Regions from separate parts of the Cellulomonas sp. P5_E12 genome, predicted to be linked through region 1. Evidence: predicted binding sites of a transcription regulator. Region 1 holds the regulator's gene; the other holds the start of a gene.
What was found. Region 1 encodes HrcA, which represses chaperone genes, less so after heat shock. Its sites were predicted from a motif close to TTNGCACTCGNNNNNNNCGAGTGCNAA; they were not measured.
Positions count from the first base shown of each region.

Region 2: the regulator HrcA is predicted to act here: its motif matches at 2,854-2,880, upstream of ACXJKA_RS07245 (Hsp20/alpha crystallin family protein).

Region 1 is NZ_JBFUMP010000013.1:19,986-27,477, forward strand. It holds gene hemW (radical SAM family heme chaperone HemW) at 1-379, shown strand, start outside; gene ACXJKA_RS12180 (DUF4870 domain-containing protein) at 383-793, opposite strand; gene ACXJKA_RS12185 (hypothetical protein) at 941-2,149, shown strand; gene ACXJKA_RS12190 (DUF3097 domain-containing protein) at 2,195-3,052, opposite strand; gene hrcA (heat-inducible transcriptional repressor HrcA) at 3,202-4,224, shown strand; gene dnaJ (molecular chaperone DnaJ) at 4,307-5,434, shown strand; gene ACXJKA_RS12205 (16S rRNA (uracil(1498)-N(3))-methyltransferase) at 5,457-6,215, shown strand; gene ACXJKA_RS12210 (PhoH family protein) at 6,324-7,322, shown strand; gene ybeY (rRNA maturation RNase YbeY) at 7,330-7,492, shown strand, end outside.
Region 2 is NZ_JBFUMP010000006.1:177,829-185,320, forward strand. It holds gene ACXJKA_RS07215 (ANTAR domain-containing protein) at 1-140, shown strand, start outside; gene ACXJKA_RS07220 (NAD(P)H-hydrate dehydratase) at 228-1,091, opposite strand; gene ACXJKA_RS07225 (histidine phosphatase family protein) at 1,075-1,842, opposite strand; gene ACXJKA_RS07230 (hypothetical protein) at 1,839-1,994, opposite strand; gene ACXJKA_RS07235 (hypothetical protein) at 2,139-2,285, shown strand; gene ACXJKA_RS07240 (hypothetical protein) at 2,282-2,419, shown strand; gene ACXJKA_RS07245 (Hsp20/alpha crystallin family protein) at 2,973-3,413, shown strand; gene ACXJKA_RS07250 (glycosyltransferase) at 3,719-4,411, opposite strand; gene ACXJKA_RS07255 (PIG-L family deacetylase) at 4,408-5,775, opposite strand; gene ACXJKA_RS07260 (acyl-CoA dehydrogenase family protein) at 5,769-6,830, opposite strand; gene ACXJKA_RS07265 (DUF7218 family protein) at 6,869-7,138, opposite strand; gene ACXJKA_RS07270 (alpha/beta hydrolase) at 7,416-7,492, opposite strand, start outside.

The DNA.
Region 1 (7,492 bases):
GCACAACCTCAGCTACTGGCGGGGCGACGACTGGTGGGGGATCGGCCCCGGGGCGCACAGCCACGTCGGAGGGGTGCGCTGGTGGAACGTGAAGCACCCCCGGGCGTACGCCGACCGGCTCGAGCGCGGCCTGAGCCCCGCGGCGGGCCGGGAGACGGTCACCGGGGAGGGTGCCGTGCTGGAACGCCTGATGCTCGGCGTCCGGCTGGCATCGGGGCTCCCGCTCGACGCGCTGCCCACCGAGGCGCGCCCGTCGGTGGCCGGGCTGGTCGCGGACGGGCTGGTCGACGGGCATGCCGCGACCGGTGGACGTCGGATCGTGCTCACCAGGCGCGGCCGGCTGCTCGCCGACGCCGTCGTCCGGACGCTCGTCGGCTGACGGTCAGCGCACCAGCTCGAGGCTGAACGGGTACCGGTAGGAGCCGCCGCGCTGGACGGCGAGCGCCGCGAGGATGCTCACGACGAGGCTGATGATGCCCAGCGCGATGAATCCGAGCCAGCCGACGACCCCGATCACCGGGATCGCCCGCACGATCGCGCAGACGACCAAGCCGACGAGGACCGTCAGCTGGAAGTTGAGCGCGACCCGTGCCTCGTCCGCGGCGCCGCCACCCTTCTCCCGGTTGACCAGCCAGATCACCAGCGCGGCCAGCCAGCCGACCCAGAAGTACGCGAGGATCCCGCCGAGGTGCGCGAGCATGCCCAGCGAGCGCGTCTGGTCCGCGCCGTGCGGCGGCGGGGTCTCGTGGTGCTCGTACGACATCGTGGCTCGCTCCTCGTCAGGGGTCGTCATCGTGACGGCACCGCGCAGCCTACCGACGGGCGGGTCGTGACGTCCTCCGTTCCGACATGCCCGGAAAGCGCGGTTCCTTGACATGCGACCGCCGCCTTCGGTTCGCTGGCGTGGGCGACGACCGCCCTGTGACCAGGGAGGCCACGCATGAGCGAGAACCCCGGCGGTACCCCGCCGCGTGACGACGACCCCGCGAAGCCCGCTGAACCGGTCGTTCCCGAGACGCCGGCCGAACCGCCCGCGGCACCCGACCCCGTCGAGAAGGCCGCCCCCGTACCGCCGGCTCCCGAGCCCGAGCCCGCGCCGCCCGCAGCTCCTCCGGCACCCGAGCCCGCCCCGCCGGCTGTTCCTCCGGCACCACCCGCCCCGCCCGTCGCACCACCCGCCCCGCCCGTCGCTCCGCCTGCGCCGCCTGCTCCGCCGTCCTACGGCCAGCCGCCCGCCGGGGCATACCCGCCGCCGCCCCCGTCCGGCTACGGCCAGCCGCCCGCCGGCGCCTATCCGCCCCCTCCGGCGCCGGGCTACGGCCAGCCGCCCGCCGGGGGATACCCGCCCCAGGGCTCGCCCTACGGTCAGCCGGCTCCGGGCGCCTATCCACCTGCGGCGCCTGTCTACGGTCAGGCACCCCCGGGCGCGTACCCGCCGCCGGCCGGCGGCTACGGCCCCCCGGTCCAGGCGTCGCCCATCGGCGAGTCCTTCTCCTACGGGTGGCGGAAGTTCACGAGCCACGGCGGCCTGTTCATCGGGGCGGCGCTCGTGTGGTTCGTCGTCGCGGCCGTCGTGTTCACGGTCGTGGCGCTGATCTTCGGCGGCTTCGCCTCGCTGTTCGACCCGAACGGCCGCGGGATGGGCAGCGGCATGGGCATCGGACTGTCGTTCGGGCTGATCGTGTTCTACGCCGCGGTCGCGCTCATCGGCTACCTCATCCAGGCCGCGTTCATCCGGGCTGCGCTGACCGTGACCGAGGGCCGCGAGCTGTCCTTCGGCGACTTCTTCAAGTTCGTCGACGCCGGACCGATCGTCCTCACCGCGCTGCTGCTCACAGCGATCGGCGTGGTGCTCAACCTCATCCCGTTCTTCGGCGGGCTGGTGTCTCTCGTCGTGAACTTCCTGCTGCTGTTCACGTTCTGGTTCGTGATCGACAAGCACCTGACGCCCGTCGACGCGATCAAGGCGAGCTACCAGCTCATCACCGCGAACCTGTCGACGACGATCCTGTTCTACCTGCTCAGCCTGGTGATCCTGTTCGCCGGCGCGATCTTGTGCGGCATCGGGCTGCTCGTGGCGGTGCCCGTGGTGCTCGTCGCGACGGCGTTCCTGTTCAAGCGGTTGCTGGGCGACCCGATCGCCGCCTGACCCGACAGACGGTGCCCGGCCACCCGCGAGAGTGGCCGGGCACGGTCACGCCGTGACGAAGTCGATGAGCTCCTCCACGCGACCCAGGAGGCTCGGCTCGAGGTCGGCGTAGCTGCCCACGGAGCGCAGGATGCGCTGCCAGGCGCGGGCGACGTCGGCCTGCTCGTCGGCGGGCCAGCCCAGCTCCCGCAGGATGCCGTGCTTCCACTCCGTGCCGCGCTCGATGACCGGCCACGCGGACAGCCCCAAGCGCTCGGGGCGGACGGCCTGCCACACGTCGACGTAGGGGTGGCCGAGGACGAGCACGGAGCCGGCGGGCGTCCCCCGGACCGCCTCGGCCGCGATCCGGCTCTCCTTCGACCCGGCGACGAGGTGGTCGACGAGGACGCCGACGCGGCGGCCCGGTCCCGGGGAGAAGTCGCGGAGGGCGTCCGCGAGGTTGTCGACGCCGTCGAGGAGCTCGACCACGACACCCTCCAGCCGCAGGTCGTCACCCCAGACCTTCTCCACCAGCTCCGCGTCGTGCTTGCCCTCGACCCAGATCCGGCTGCCGCGGGCGACGCGGGCGCGGGCGTCGTGCACCGCGACCGAGCCCGACGCGGTGCGGGTGGGGCGCACGGGCGCGGCAGCGCGGACCGGGGCCGTCAGCGCCACCGGCTCGCCGTCGAGCCAGAAGCCCCGGCCCAGCGGGAAGGTGCGGGTGCGGCCGCGCCGGTCCTCGAGCACGACCACGTGCTGGCCGCCCGACTTCTCGACCCGGACGACGGCGCCGACCCATCCCGTGGTGACCTCCTCGACGACCAGGCCGGTCTCGGCGGGCTGCGGGCGGCTGGTGCGGGCGGGCCGGTGGTGCGTCGAGGCGGAGCCCCCGAGCACGTCCGAGCCGTAGCGGTCGTCGTTCACCCGGGCAGCCTAGGTGCGGGCGCGAGCGGTGCGGTCGAGGCGCGCAGCGGCCGCCCCGTGGGTGTCGGCTCCGCGGCGTAGCATTGGCACTCCCGTGCGCGGAGTGCTACCCGCTGGGACCATGGCGGCGCGACGACGAAGGAGGCGACATGAGCGAGGACCGACGGCTGGACGTGCTGCGGGCGATCGTCGAGGACTACGTCGCCACCAAGGAGCCCGTGGGCTCGCGCGCGCTGGTGGAGCGGCACTCGCTCGGCGTCTCGCCGGCCACGATCCGCAATGACATGGCCGCGCTCGAGGAGGGCGGCTACATCGCCCAGCCGCACACGTCGGCGGGTCGTGTGCCGACGGACAAGGGGTACCGGCTCTTCGTCGACCGCCTCTCCACCGTCAAGCCGCTGTCGAGCCCCGAGCGGCGTGCCATCGGCGCGTTCCTCGAGAGCGCGCAGGACCTGGACGACGTCGTGGACCGGGCGGTGCGCCTGATCGCGCAGCTGACGCAGCAGGTCGCGGTCGTGCAGTACCCGTCGCTGCGGCGCTCGGCGCTGCGGCACGTCGAGCTCGTGCCCGTCGGGGCGCGCCACCTGCTGGTCGTGCTCATCACGGACACCGGGCGGGTCGAGCAGCGCACGTTGGAGCTCGCGTCCGACCTCGACGAGTCCGTGGTCGCGCGCCTGCGGTCCCGCCTGAACGTCAGCGCGGCCGGCCGGCGCCTGTCCGAGCTCCCGGTGGCGCTCGGCGAGCTCACGGACGCGTTCGCGCCCGCCGACCAGGCGCTCGTCGAGGCCGTCATCGCGGTGGTCGAGGAGACCCTGGCGCAGGAGAGCGAGGAGCGCGTCGTGCTCGCCGGCACCGCGAACCTCGCCCGCGTCGGCGGGACCGACGTCCGGTCGATCGGCCCGGTCCTGGAGGCGCTGGAGGAGCAGGTCGTGCTCCTGCGGCTGCTCTCCGAGATGGCCGAGGACTCGGCGACGGTGTCCGTGCGCATCGGCCGGGAGAACCAGCACGACGGGCTGTTCGAGACGAGCTTCGTGACCACCGGGTACGGCGACGAGGGTGGCGGCTCGGTGGCGCGGGTCGGCTCGATCGGCCCGCTGCGGATGGACTACCCCGGCACCATGTCGGCGGTCCGCGCCGTGGCGCGCTACCTGACCCGCATCCTCGCGCAATGACCGGCACCGTGACCCGCCCGAAGACCCGCCCGATGACCTGCACGCACCTGTCCACGACAGCTGGAAGTGAGCACCCCCTCTCGTGACCGACTACTACGAGGTCCTCGGCGTCCCGCGTGACGCCAGCCCCGAGCAGATCAAGAAGGCGTACCGCAAGCTCGCGCGCGAGCACCACCCCGACGTCGCGGGCGCGGACGCCGGCTCCGAGGACACGTTCAAGGACGTGTCGCGCGCGTACGACGTCCTCGGCAACCCGGAGAAGCGCCGCGCGTACGACCTCGGCGGCGACCCGTCCTCGCCCGGCGGCGGCATGGGCGGCGGGTTCGGCTTCCAGGACATCTTCGAGACGTTCTTCGGCGCCGCGACCGGCGCCGCGGCGCAGCGGGGACCGATCCCGCGCGCCCGGCGCGGGCAGGACGCGCTCGTGCGGCTCGACCTGGACCTCGCGGACGTCACGTTCGGCGTCCACAAGGACGTGCCGGTGGACACCGCGGTCGTCTGCCCGACGTGCAGCGGCTCGTGCTGTCGGCCCGGCACGTCGCCGCGCACCTGCGAGGTGTGCGGCGGTCGGGGCTCGGTCCAGCGTGTCGCGCGGTCCTTCCTCGGGCAGGTCATGACGACGCAGCCGTGCGCCGCGTGCCACGGCTTCGGCACCGTCATCCCCGAGCCGTGCACCGAGTGCTCGGGCGAGGGCCGCGTCCGGTCGCGCCGCACGCTCAGCGTGGACGTGCCCGCGGGCGTCGACACCGGTACGCGGATCAAGCTGACCGGCCAGGGTGAGGTCGGGCCCGCCGGCGGTCCCGCCGGTGACGTCTACCTCGAGGTGCGCGAGCGCAAGAACGACACGTTCGTGCGGCGCGGCGACGACCTGCACGCGACGCTCGAGGTCCCGATGACCGCGGCGGCCCTGGGCACGGTTCTCACGCTCGACACCCTGGACGGCGCGCGCGAGGTCGACCTGCGACCGGGCACGCAGCCCGCCCAGGTCGTCACGATCAAGGGCCTCGGCGTCGGACACCTCCACGCGGCCGGGCGCGGCGACCTGCACGTCCACGTCGAGGTGCAGGTGCCGACCGCGATGGACGACGAGCAGGCCGAGCTGCTGCGCCGGCTGGCGGCCCTGCGGGGCGAGGAGCGTCCGGAGGCACGGCTCGCCGCGTCGAACACCGGCGTCTTCGCCAAGCTGCGCGACAAGCTCTCGGGCCGCTGAGCATGACGGCGCCAACCGCGTCATGAGCGCGCCCGTCTTCCTGGCCGAGCCCGGATCGCTCGACGCCGTCGCCGACGGCGGCACGTACCTGCTGGGTGGCGCCGAGGGGCGCCACGCCGGGGTCGTGCAGCGCCGGGTCGCCGGTGAGCGGGTGGACGTCGTCGACGGCGCGGGCGTGCGCCTCGTCGGGATCGTCGGCTCCGTCACGCCCGACGGTGTGCTCGTGCAGGTCCAGCAGCGCGTGGTCGAGCCGGCGGCCGACGTCGCCCTCGTGCTCGTGCAGGCGCTGGCCAAGGGCGACCGCGACGAGATGGCGATCGAGGCGGCCACCGAGGTGGGCGTCGACGCGGTGGTGCCGTGGCAGGCCGAGCGCTCGATCGTCGTCTGGCGCGGCGACCGGGCCGCGAAGAGCCGGGCGCGCTGGCTGGGGACCGTGCGAGCGGCGGCGAAGCAGTCGCGGCGCGCCCGCGTACCCGACGTCGAGCTCGCGCTCGACGGCCGCGGCCTGGCCGAGCGGGTCCGCACGGTCGTCGCGGGGGGCGGGGTCGCGCTGGTGCTGCACGAGGACGCGACGGACGCCATCGCGTCGACGGCCCTGCCGGACGCCGGCGAGTGCCTCGTCGTGGTCGGCCCGGAGGGCGGGATCGGGGACAGCGAGCTCGGACGCCTCGTGGAGGCAGGGGCGCGGGCGGTCCGGCTCGGACCGCACGTGCTGCGGACGTCGACCGCGGGCCCGGTCGCCCTCGCTCTGCTGGCCGAGCGGCTGGGGCGCTGGGCCTGACCGCTCCGTCGGTGGCGCCTCGTAGACTGTCGACGTCTGCCTGGGACACCCGTGCCTGACCGGCACACCCACCACTCACCTAAGGAGCGCACGGCGCACGCCGAGCACATGGCCGAGTCCACATCCGCAGCGCGGTCCTCCGGGGCACCGGCGCGCGTCGAGCACCGCATCAGCGTGCCGTCCGACGTCTCGATGGTCGAGCTGCTCGGCCTGCGGGACGAGGTGCTCCGCACCATCGAGTCCGGGTTCACCGGCGTCGACATCCACGTCCGCGGCAACGAGGTGACCCTCGCCGGCCCGGTCGGCGACGTGGCCCTCGTGTCGCGGCTGATCGACGAGCTGGTCGAGATGGCGGCGGGAGGCACACCGCTGACCCCCGACGTGGTGACCCGGTCCGTCGCGATGCTCACGGCGGCCTCGGCCGCGCGCCCCGCGGACGTCCTCTCGTTCAACATCCTCACGGGCCGCGGCCGCACCATCCGCGCCAAGACGTCGGGCCAGAAGGACTACGTCGACGCGATCGACCGGCACACCGTGACGTTCGGCATCGGGCCCGCGGGCACGGGCAAGACGTATCTGGCCATGGCCAAGGCGGTGCAGGCGCTGCAGGACCGCAAGGTGCACCGCATCGTGCTCACGCGCCCCGCGGTCGAGGCGGGCGAGCGGCTCGGGTTCCTGCCCGGCAGCCTGTCGGACAAGATCGACCCCTACCTGCGGCCGCTGTACGACGCGCTGCACGACATGGTCGACGCCGAGTCGATCCCGCGGCTCATGGAGGCGGGCACCATCGAGGTGGCGCCGCTGGCGTACATGCGTGGGCGCACGCTGAACGACGCGTTCATCATCCTCGACGAGGCCCAGAACACGTCGGTCGAGCAGATGAAGATGTTCCTCACCCGGCTCGGCTTCGGGTCGAAGGTCGTGGTCACCGGCGACATCACGCAGGTGGACCTGCCCGCGGCGCAGACGTCGGGCCTGCGCGTGGTCGAGCAGATCCTCACGGGCGTCGACGACGTCGCGTTCTGCCGCCTGACGTCGTCGGACGTGGTCCGGCACCGCTTGGTCAGCGAGATCATCGACGCGTACGCGCGCTGGGACAGGAGCTGAGGCGGCCATGAGCGTCGAGGTCAACAACGAGTCCGGTTACGACGCCGACGAGGCGGAGTTCGCCGCGCTTGCCCGCTACGTGCTGGACGAGATGCACGTGCACCCGCAGACGGACGTGTCGATCCTGCTGGTGGGCACCGACGTGATGACGGACCTGCACGTGAAGTGGA
Region 2 (7,492 bases), on a different contig from region 1:
GTCGTAGCGCCGCTCACCGCGTGCCCATGCGCATCGTGGTCGGCGGCCACTGCGTCGACGTCGCCCTGCCGGGCGGATGGATCGCCGCGCGTGATCCGCGTGCCGCTCGCGCCACCGCGGGCAGCTCCAGGAGCAATTGAGTTTTCCAGACCCGCATGTTGCAGATGGGCTGACCGCCGCATCCGGCCCTGCTCGCTTCGTCGCGCCAGACAGACCCAGAGCGGTGACTACGGAGCGAGCTCGTCGAGCAACGTGGGAAGTTCGTTCGGGAGTTCCCGCGCCAGGTATCCGAGCGTGCCGATGCGGGTGGCGAGCCGGTCGCCGGCGGCCGCATGCAGGTGGGTGGCCCAACAGGCGGCCTGCGCCGGATCCGCTCCACGAGCCAGGATCCCGATGAGTGCCCCCGCGAGGACATCGCCGCTGCCCGACGTGGCCAGCCCCGGGAGCCCGGTCGACACCTCCCACTGGGAGCCGTCGGCTGCCGCGATACGCCCCTGGCACGTGACGACCGCGTCGTACTTCTTCGCGATGCGAGCACACGTGTGCTCGTCGATCTCGTCGACCCCGAGCAGGCGCGATGCCTCCTCGGGATTCGGAGTGAGGACCAGTCGGCCCGCGAGCTGCTCGGCGACGGTGGGGATCTGGGGCAGCACCCCCAGGGCGAAGGCATCAAGGAGCACCGGAATCTTGTGGGGGACCATCGCGCCCAGCGAGCCGAGCAGGTCGGTCGTCCGTTCAGGGTCGTCGAGGCCGGGCCCGACGAGCAGCGCGTCGGCCGTCTGAAGATCGCCGGCGAGGAGCTCGATCCCGGAGCCGTCCGGGGAGCCGTTCTCGGTCTCGGGCAGGCCGACCACGCCGGCTTCCGGGAGCTCGATCGCCAGCGGGATCGAGACGGATCTCGCGACCGCCATCGTGAGCCGACCGGCTCCGACGCGCAGGGCCGCGACGCCGGCGAGCAGCGCCGCGCCCGGTGTGCTGCGTGCTCCTCCGATCACGACCACCTGCCCGCGGCCGTACTTCGAGGTGGCACCGGCAGGCAAGGGCCAGTCGCGCAGCAGCGCCGGCGTGATGACCTCAGTGCGGGAAGGCATCACGGTCTCCGGGGTGGGTGGTGACCGCGGCGCCCTCGCGCTCCAGGTGCTCGTCCTCGTTGAACGCCGCCAGCACCCACCCCGTCCCGTCGGAGTTCCGGACGAGCCGCGTGACGGCGGCGTTGCGTACCGGTGTGTGGCGAGCGAGGTCGAGCACGCCCTGTTCCGTCAGCGCCTCGCACACGTAACGGATCGTCATGATGACGGCGTCGTGAGCCACCACGAGCACTCGTCGACCGTCCTCCGCACGATCGAGGTCGGACAGGAACGGGCGCACCCGCAAGACGAGATCGGCCCAGGACTCGCCGCCCGGGGGGCGGTAGTAGAACTTGCCCAGGTGACGCCGGCGGGCAGCCTCGGCCGGGTATCGGGCGTCGACGCCCGTCGTCGTGAGCAGGTCCAGGATCCCGAGCTCGCGGTCGCGCAGCCTCTCGTCGAGGTGGAGGTCGACGTCCGCGCCAGCAGCTTCCAACGCGATCGTCGCGGTCTGGATGGCTCGCACGTAGGGCGAGCACCAGACGCTGTGCGGGCCGGTGCCCTCCTGCTGTTCACGCAGCCACGTGCCGAGCGCCTGTGCCTGCACGGCGCCGCGCGCCGACAGAGGAGTGTCGGCGTCCCGGGTGGTCAGGTCGATGACCTCGAGCCCGGCGCGTTCCGCATCGGTCGCGGCGACGTTGCCCACGCTCTCCCCGTGTCGGACAAGCATCAGCTCGGTGACGCCCGCGAACGCAGGCGTTGGGTGCGTGCTCACGCCGGATCGGCTCCGGTGGGATCGGTCGGATAGATCTTGCGAGCCGGGACGTCCTGGTTGTCGCCCTGGTCCGGCTGACCTTCTGCCGGTGTCGCGCTGGGCAGGGCAGGCGTGTCCTCCACGCCCGTCGGGTGCGCGTTCTGGTCGCTCACAGGGGACTCCGTTCGTGGTGGTGTGGAGCTTCCACTGTGGTCCCGACAGTCCGGCGACGCATCCCGTCCGCCTCTGGCGTCGCCCGGCGCGCGGGGGAGGCGGCACGTGCCTACCGTGGTGGGACCTGCACGAGGAGGCGCGCGATGAGCATCCCGGTTCCCGACAACGACGACACGCCCGACCTGCCTGACGAGCTGGACGGTCTTCCGGACAAGGAGCCGGCGGACTCGCCGCCCGCCGTCGACGACCCCGGTAACCCCGACGCCCACGGCCCGATCATCCACGCGTGAGTCGACCGATCGTGGACGGGCAGTCGGACGGCTCCGGCGACCTCGACGACCCGCCGTCGCGAGAGGACGTGCCGGTGGCGCCCGCGGACCCGGCGGACCCACCGGTGCGCGACGGCCCGCTGAACTCTGCCTGATCGGCGTTCTCCGGCCTGAGGTGCGTCGAGGCGTGCGGGCGAACGGCGTGCGGCCGGACCCACGGTGGCGTCGCGAGCGCTGCGGGCGATCAGGGGTGCGGCGGACTGGGCGCGGTCGTTGCTCCGTCGATCGCAGGCGCTGGGACCGGGGACTTGCGCGATCGAGCCGGTCGGTCATCCGCTCGATGTCCGGTGCCGCGCACCCGGTCGCGGTGCGGAGCGCCAGCGCAGGGCGCGGACGCTCTGCGAGCGCCAGAGCACGACGAGGTCGCGAACCCACCAGGAGACTGACCGCATGCTCGCCCTTCGTGTCGAGGCAACGCCGCTACATACCGGGGTATCCACCATCAGCGTGCCCCGAACGCCGTGCAACCGGGCACCTCGGTCTCGGCCCGAGCAGGCCGACCCAGTTCACCTTTGGCGAACAGAGATGACTGGCACTCGCCACGTGCGAGTGCTAATTCTTTGAGGTGTAGCCAGTCCGGCGACAAGGCGCCGGACGAGCTCCGAGGCCCGGGAGGTCCGGCGCCTCGACGACGAGGAGGTGAGGGCGTTGGCTACGCGATTCGACCCCTTCCAGGAGTTCGACCGGCTCTTCGGGCAGATGGTGTCCGCCGAGCGCGCGGCCGCGACGATGCCGATCGATCTGTTCCGGTCCGGTGACCACTACGTCCTGCACGTCGACCTTCCGGGTGCCGACCCGGGGACGATCGACGTGAACGTGGAGGACCGGACGCTGACCATCCGCGCCCAGCGGACCGGCAGCACCGAGCAGGACGTCCAGTGGCTGGCCAAGGAGCGCCCGGTCGGGACCTACGCACGCCAGCTCACGGTCGGCCGAGGACTTGCCCTCGACGCCATCTCGGCCACCTATGCCGACGGCGTGCTGACCCTGACGATCCCCGTGTCCGAGGACGCCAAGCCCCGGCGCATCGAGGTCCAGCACGGGGCCGACACCACACAGATCACCTCGGGGGAGACGATCCAGTCCTGACCCGAGAGCGGGGCGGTGAGAGGGACCAGCGAGAGCGTCCGCCGGGCGAGGGACGCCCTGTGCGGGCGAGCCAGACCCGCTCACCGCCCCGCGGTGGAAGGTCGCGGCGTGGATGACAGCTCTCGGGTCGCCGGTCATGAGGCGCCGGCCGCAGATGGACCTTGGTCCACCCGTCCTGCCGAGCGTCGAACGTGGCGTACGCGTCACGCGGCTCGTCGGGGCCGAGCTCGTGGGACGCGAGGAACGACGGCCGTGCGCGACCCGCGACGATGAGGTCGCGTAGTTGCTCGCGGCGGCCTCGCAGCTCAGCCGAACGCGGCTCTCAGGTAGCCCGCGTAGCCATTCGGGGTCCGTCCGTACCGACGGCCGGATGTCAGGACGTCGGCCTCGTCGGACGCCACGACGACATGTCGCGCGTCCTGGGCGAGCAGCCTGACCAGCTCGACGTCCTCGTGCTCTGGGCGGTGCGGGAACCCGCCGGCTCGCACATAGGCGTCGGCCCGCACGCCCAGGTTCGCGCCGTGCACGTGGCCGTTCGGCCGTCCCTGGACGCGCGTCGCAGACCAGGTGGCCAGCTGGTCCTCGGTCAGGTCCTGCGGATCGGGTCGCACCGTGCCGACGACGACGTCCGCACCGGCGTCGGCACGCGACAGCTGACTCGTGAGCCAGTGAGGGGGCACCTCCGAGTCGGCGTCCGTGCACGCGATCCAGGTCCGCGAGAGCGGGGCCGCTCCGGCAGCAAGCCCGACCGCGACCCCGTAGGCGCGTGCTGCGCCGACGGATCGGGCTGCGACCTCGTGGACGTCGACCGGGAACGAGCGCGCGATGTCGGGAGTCCGGTCGAGGCAGTCGTCCAGCACCACCACGACGTGCGCGGTCGGGCCGCTCAACTGGGAGGCGGCCGCGACCACCGAGGTGAGGCACCGTGCGAGGAGGTCTTCCTCGTCCCGCGCCGGCACCACGACGATGACGTGGCCGACCGGACCGCGCGGGGTCACGCGAGACCGGCCCGACGGGCGACCGAACGGTCGTCACGGCTCCAGACCTCGAGCACGAAGTCGTCCTCGACGTGCTGGACGAGGCGGGGCAGCGCGAGCGAGGCGCGCAGGATCCGGTGCACGTCGTCCCCGCCGAGCGGGTAGTCCGCGACCGGATGGCGCCAGTGGCAGGCCACCAGGCTCCCATTGCCGGTCAGGGACTGCCGGAGTGCGCCGGCGAGATCGCGCAGGTGCGTGCCGGTGAGGTAGTACCCGACCTCGGACAGGACGATGAGGTCGAAGGGGCCGCCGCCGGGCACCCCGTCGGCGATGTCGTGCTGGAGCAGCTCGACGTTGCTCCGGTCCGCCAGGCGCTCCTTGGCCTGGGCGAGCGCGGCAGGCGACACGTCGGTCGCCACCAATCGCTCGCACCGAGGTGCGAGCTCGGCGGTCAGGATGCCGATCGAGCACCCGACCTCCAGGACCGTGCCCAGACGTTGCTCGGGCAGCGCCGCGAGCGTCACCGCGCGTTTGCGCTCCTCGTACCAGCGCGACTCGAGGTACCACGGGTCCGCTCGACGCGCGTAGCTCGCGTCGAAGTACGACGCCGGCAGGTCCGTCACAGGTTGCTCGTCGGCGACCACGTAGACCTCGACGTCCCGATCGAACGAGGCGAGGAAGTCCGCGTGCAGCGGGGCGGAGTCCAGCGGCGCGGCCGAGGCGGCCCGCACCTGCGTGCTGTGGGCGGCGGTCGCCCGGTGCTTGCGGACGACCGACCGGTCCGACAAGGTCAGCGCGCGCAGCCGCGGCCACGGCACCAGCGGCTCGTCAGGGGTAGCCCAGTGCCACATCCAGATGGGGTACTCGAGCAGCTGCGCGCCGAGCTCGAGCGCGAGCTCCGCGCAGATCTCGCCGACGACCCGGTGGTCGCGATGCCCGTCGCCGCGCCACGGGGCGACGAGAACCTGCGGCGGGTCCGCGGTCGTCAGGAGGTCTCGCAGGTCCCGCGTGACGTCGTCGCGATGGTCCTGGACGGCGCCGTCCTCATGGCCCAGCAGCCGCACGGGAGAGTCCGGCGACAGCACGGTGAGGGCCAGGCGGACCTCGTCGACCCGACGCCTGCGCAGGTCCGCCGGGAGCAGGGTCGTCGACCCGGGATGGGACGCGGCGCCGTCGGTCACGACGATGACCTCCGCGGGTCGTCCGGCGGCCGCGAGCTCGGCGAGCAGGCCACCGGCACCGAGCGTCTCGTCGTCGGGATGGGCAGCCACCACGACCACCCGGCCACCGAGCGGCACCGCCAGCGGCTGGAGCGCGGCGAGCCGCGGGTCGGCGGACCACACGATCGCCGGTGTTCCGGGAGCCCGACCGTCGAACGTCACCACGGGTCGCCCTCGGACGCGGTCAACGCGTTGCCCAGGGAGGCGTCGTCGCGTTCCGCGTGATGCTGGCGCAGGTAGATCTCGAGGTCGACGACGCGTTTGGCGTGGTCCTCCTCCTGGGTCAGCGGGCCCGGGCCCAGCGCGTGACCGGAACTCGCGAGCACGGCCTCGCACGTTCGCGCCACGACCGCTCGCACCCGCTTCGCCAGCACGCGGCCGGCGGAGCGGTCAGCGGCCGAACCAGCCGTCCGCCCTCCGTCCGTGGTGCTGCCCGAAGAGTCGACCGCGGCCGCCGCGTGGGCGAGGGCGTACCGCGCGGAAGCGAGCCGTTCGTCGATCGATCCCAGGTGCATCGCCAGCAGCCGGTCGTCGGGTCGGCGTCGCGCCTCGAGCAGCACCCGACGTGCGATGCCGACCGCGCCGCCGTACCAGCAGGCCGCGACGCCGATCCCGCCCCACCAGAAGCCGGGGCGCTGGACGTACCAGTCGCCGTCGCGGACGAGCTCGGCGGCCACGTCGTCGAACCTCACCGGTCCGCTGGGGATCTCGCGCAGCCCACGCGAGATCCACGCGTGACGCACGGGTTCGACGCCGGGGGAGTGCAGGTCGACGACGAACAGGCCGTGGTCGTCCCCTTCACCGGGCAGCGCCGCGGTGACCAGAGCCCCATCGAGCCGGCCCGCCAACGAGCACCACGGCTTGAGCCCGTCGAGCCGCCACGACTCGCCCGGCGCGCGCGTGGCACGGAGCCGGGCCGTCGGCGTCTCGGCTGCGAACACACCCCACGTCGAGAACGGGAGGCCGCTCTGGTCCATGCCCGCCGTGCGTGCCTGGTCGAGGATCGCCAGCGCGTCGAGATGGGGTTCCACCGCGCGCGCGACGGCAAGATCCCCCGCCGCGAGCGTCGCCAGGAGCTCCCACAGCTGCACGGTGGCGCCATGACCTGGCAGCAGCCCGGCGGGCCACTCCTCGACGTCGCGCAGTGCCTCGTCGACCGAAAGAGGGATGCGTACCGACAGGGCAGTCGCGGCCGGTAGGCCGAGGCGCACGGGCGTCACGCCCGCACTCGTGGGTCTCGGCCGGCCGTCGACGGTGCTCAATGAGACCGCAGAGCGGCCACGAGCTCCGCCTTCGTCATCGTGGACCTGCCGCCGATGCCGATCTCGGCCGCGCGCTTGCGCAGGTCGTGCACCGACCAGTCCTCGTACGGACCGGAGCTGCCTCCCGTGTGCGCGACCGATCCTCGGCCCTTCGCCGCCGCAGCGTTGGCGATCCGCGCCGACTTCTCCGTGCTGTTGCCCTCGTCGCGGAGCGTCTCGTACAGCTCCTTGTCCTTGACGCTGGGTCCGGGATTGCGGTTCGGCATGATCACGTCCTCGGGGTGCCGACGGGCGCCGTCGAGCGGCGCCGCCTGGTTCCGCACGCACGGTGATGCGCGGGTTCGGAGGGCCGCTGCTTGACCTCGACAGATCGTAAGTAGCGCGCGACGACTCCGCTCGTCGCAACCTCGCCGACCGTCGCTCGAGTGGAGGTCAGGGTTCGCGGACCTCGAACGCGATCGCCTCGTGGGTGATGGCCTCACCGGGAGTGCGCTGTGGCACCCGTGTCCAGGGCGGTGAGTTCGGTGGTCGTCGTGCGTCGGCTCAGACGAAGATGCTCCGAAGCTCGTGAGCGACCTCGTGCGGGGCGTCCTCGACGAGAAAGTGGCTGGTGTCCACAC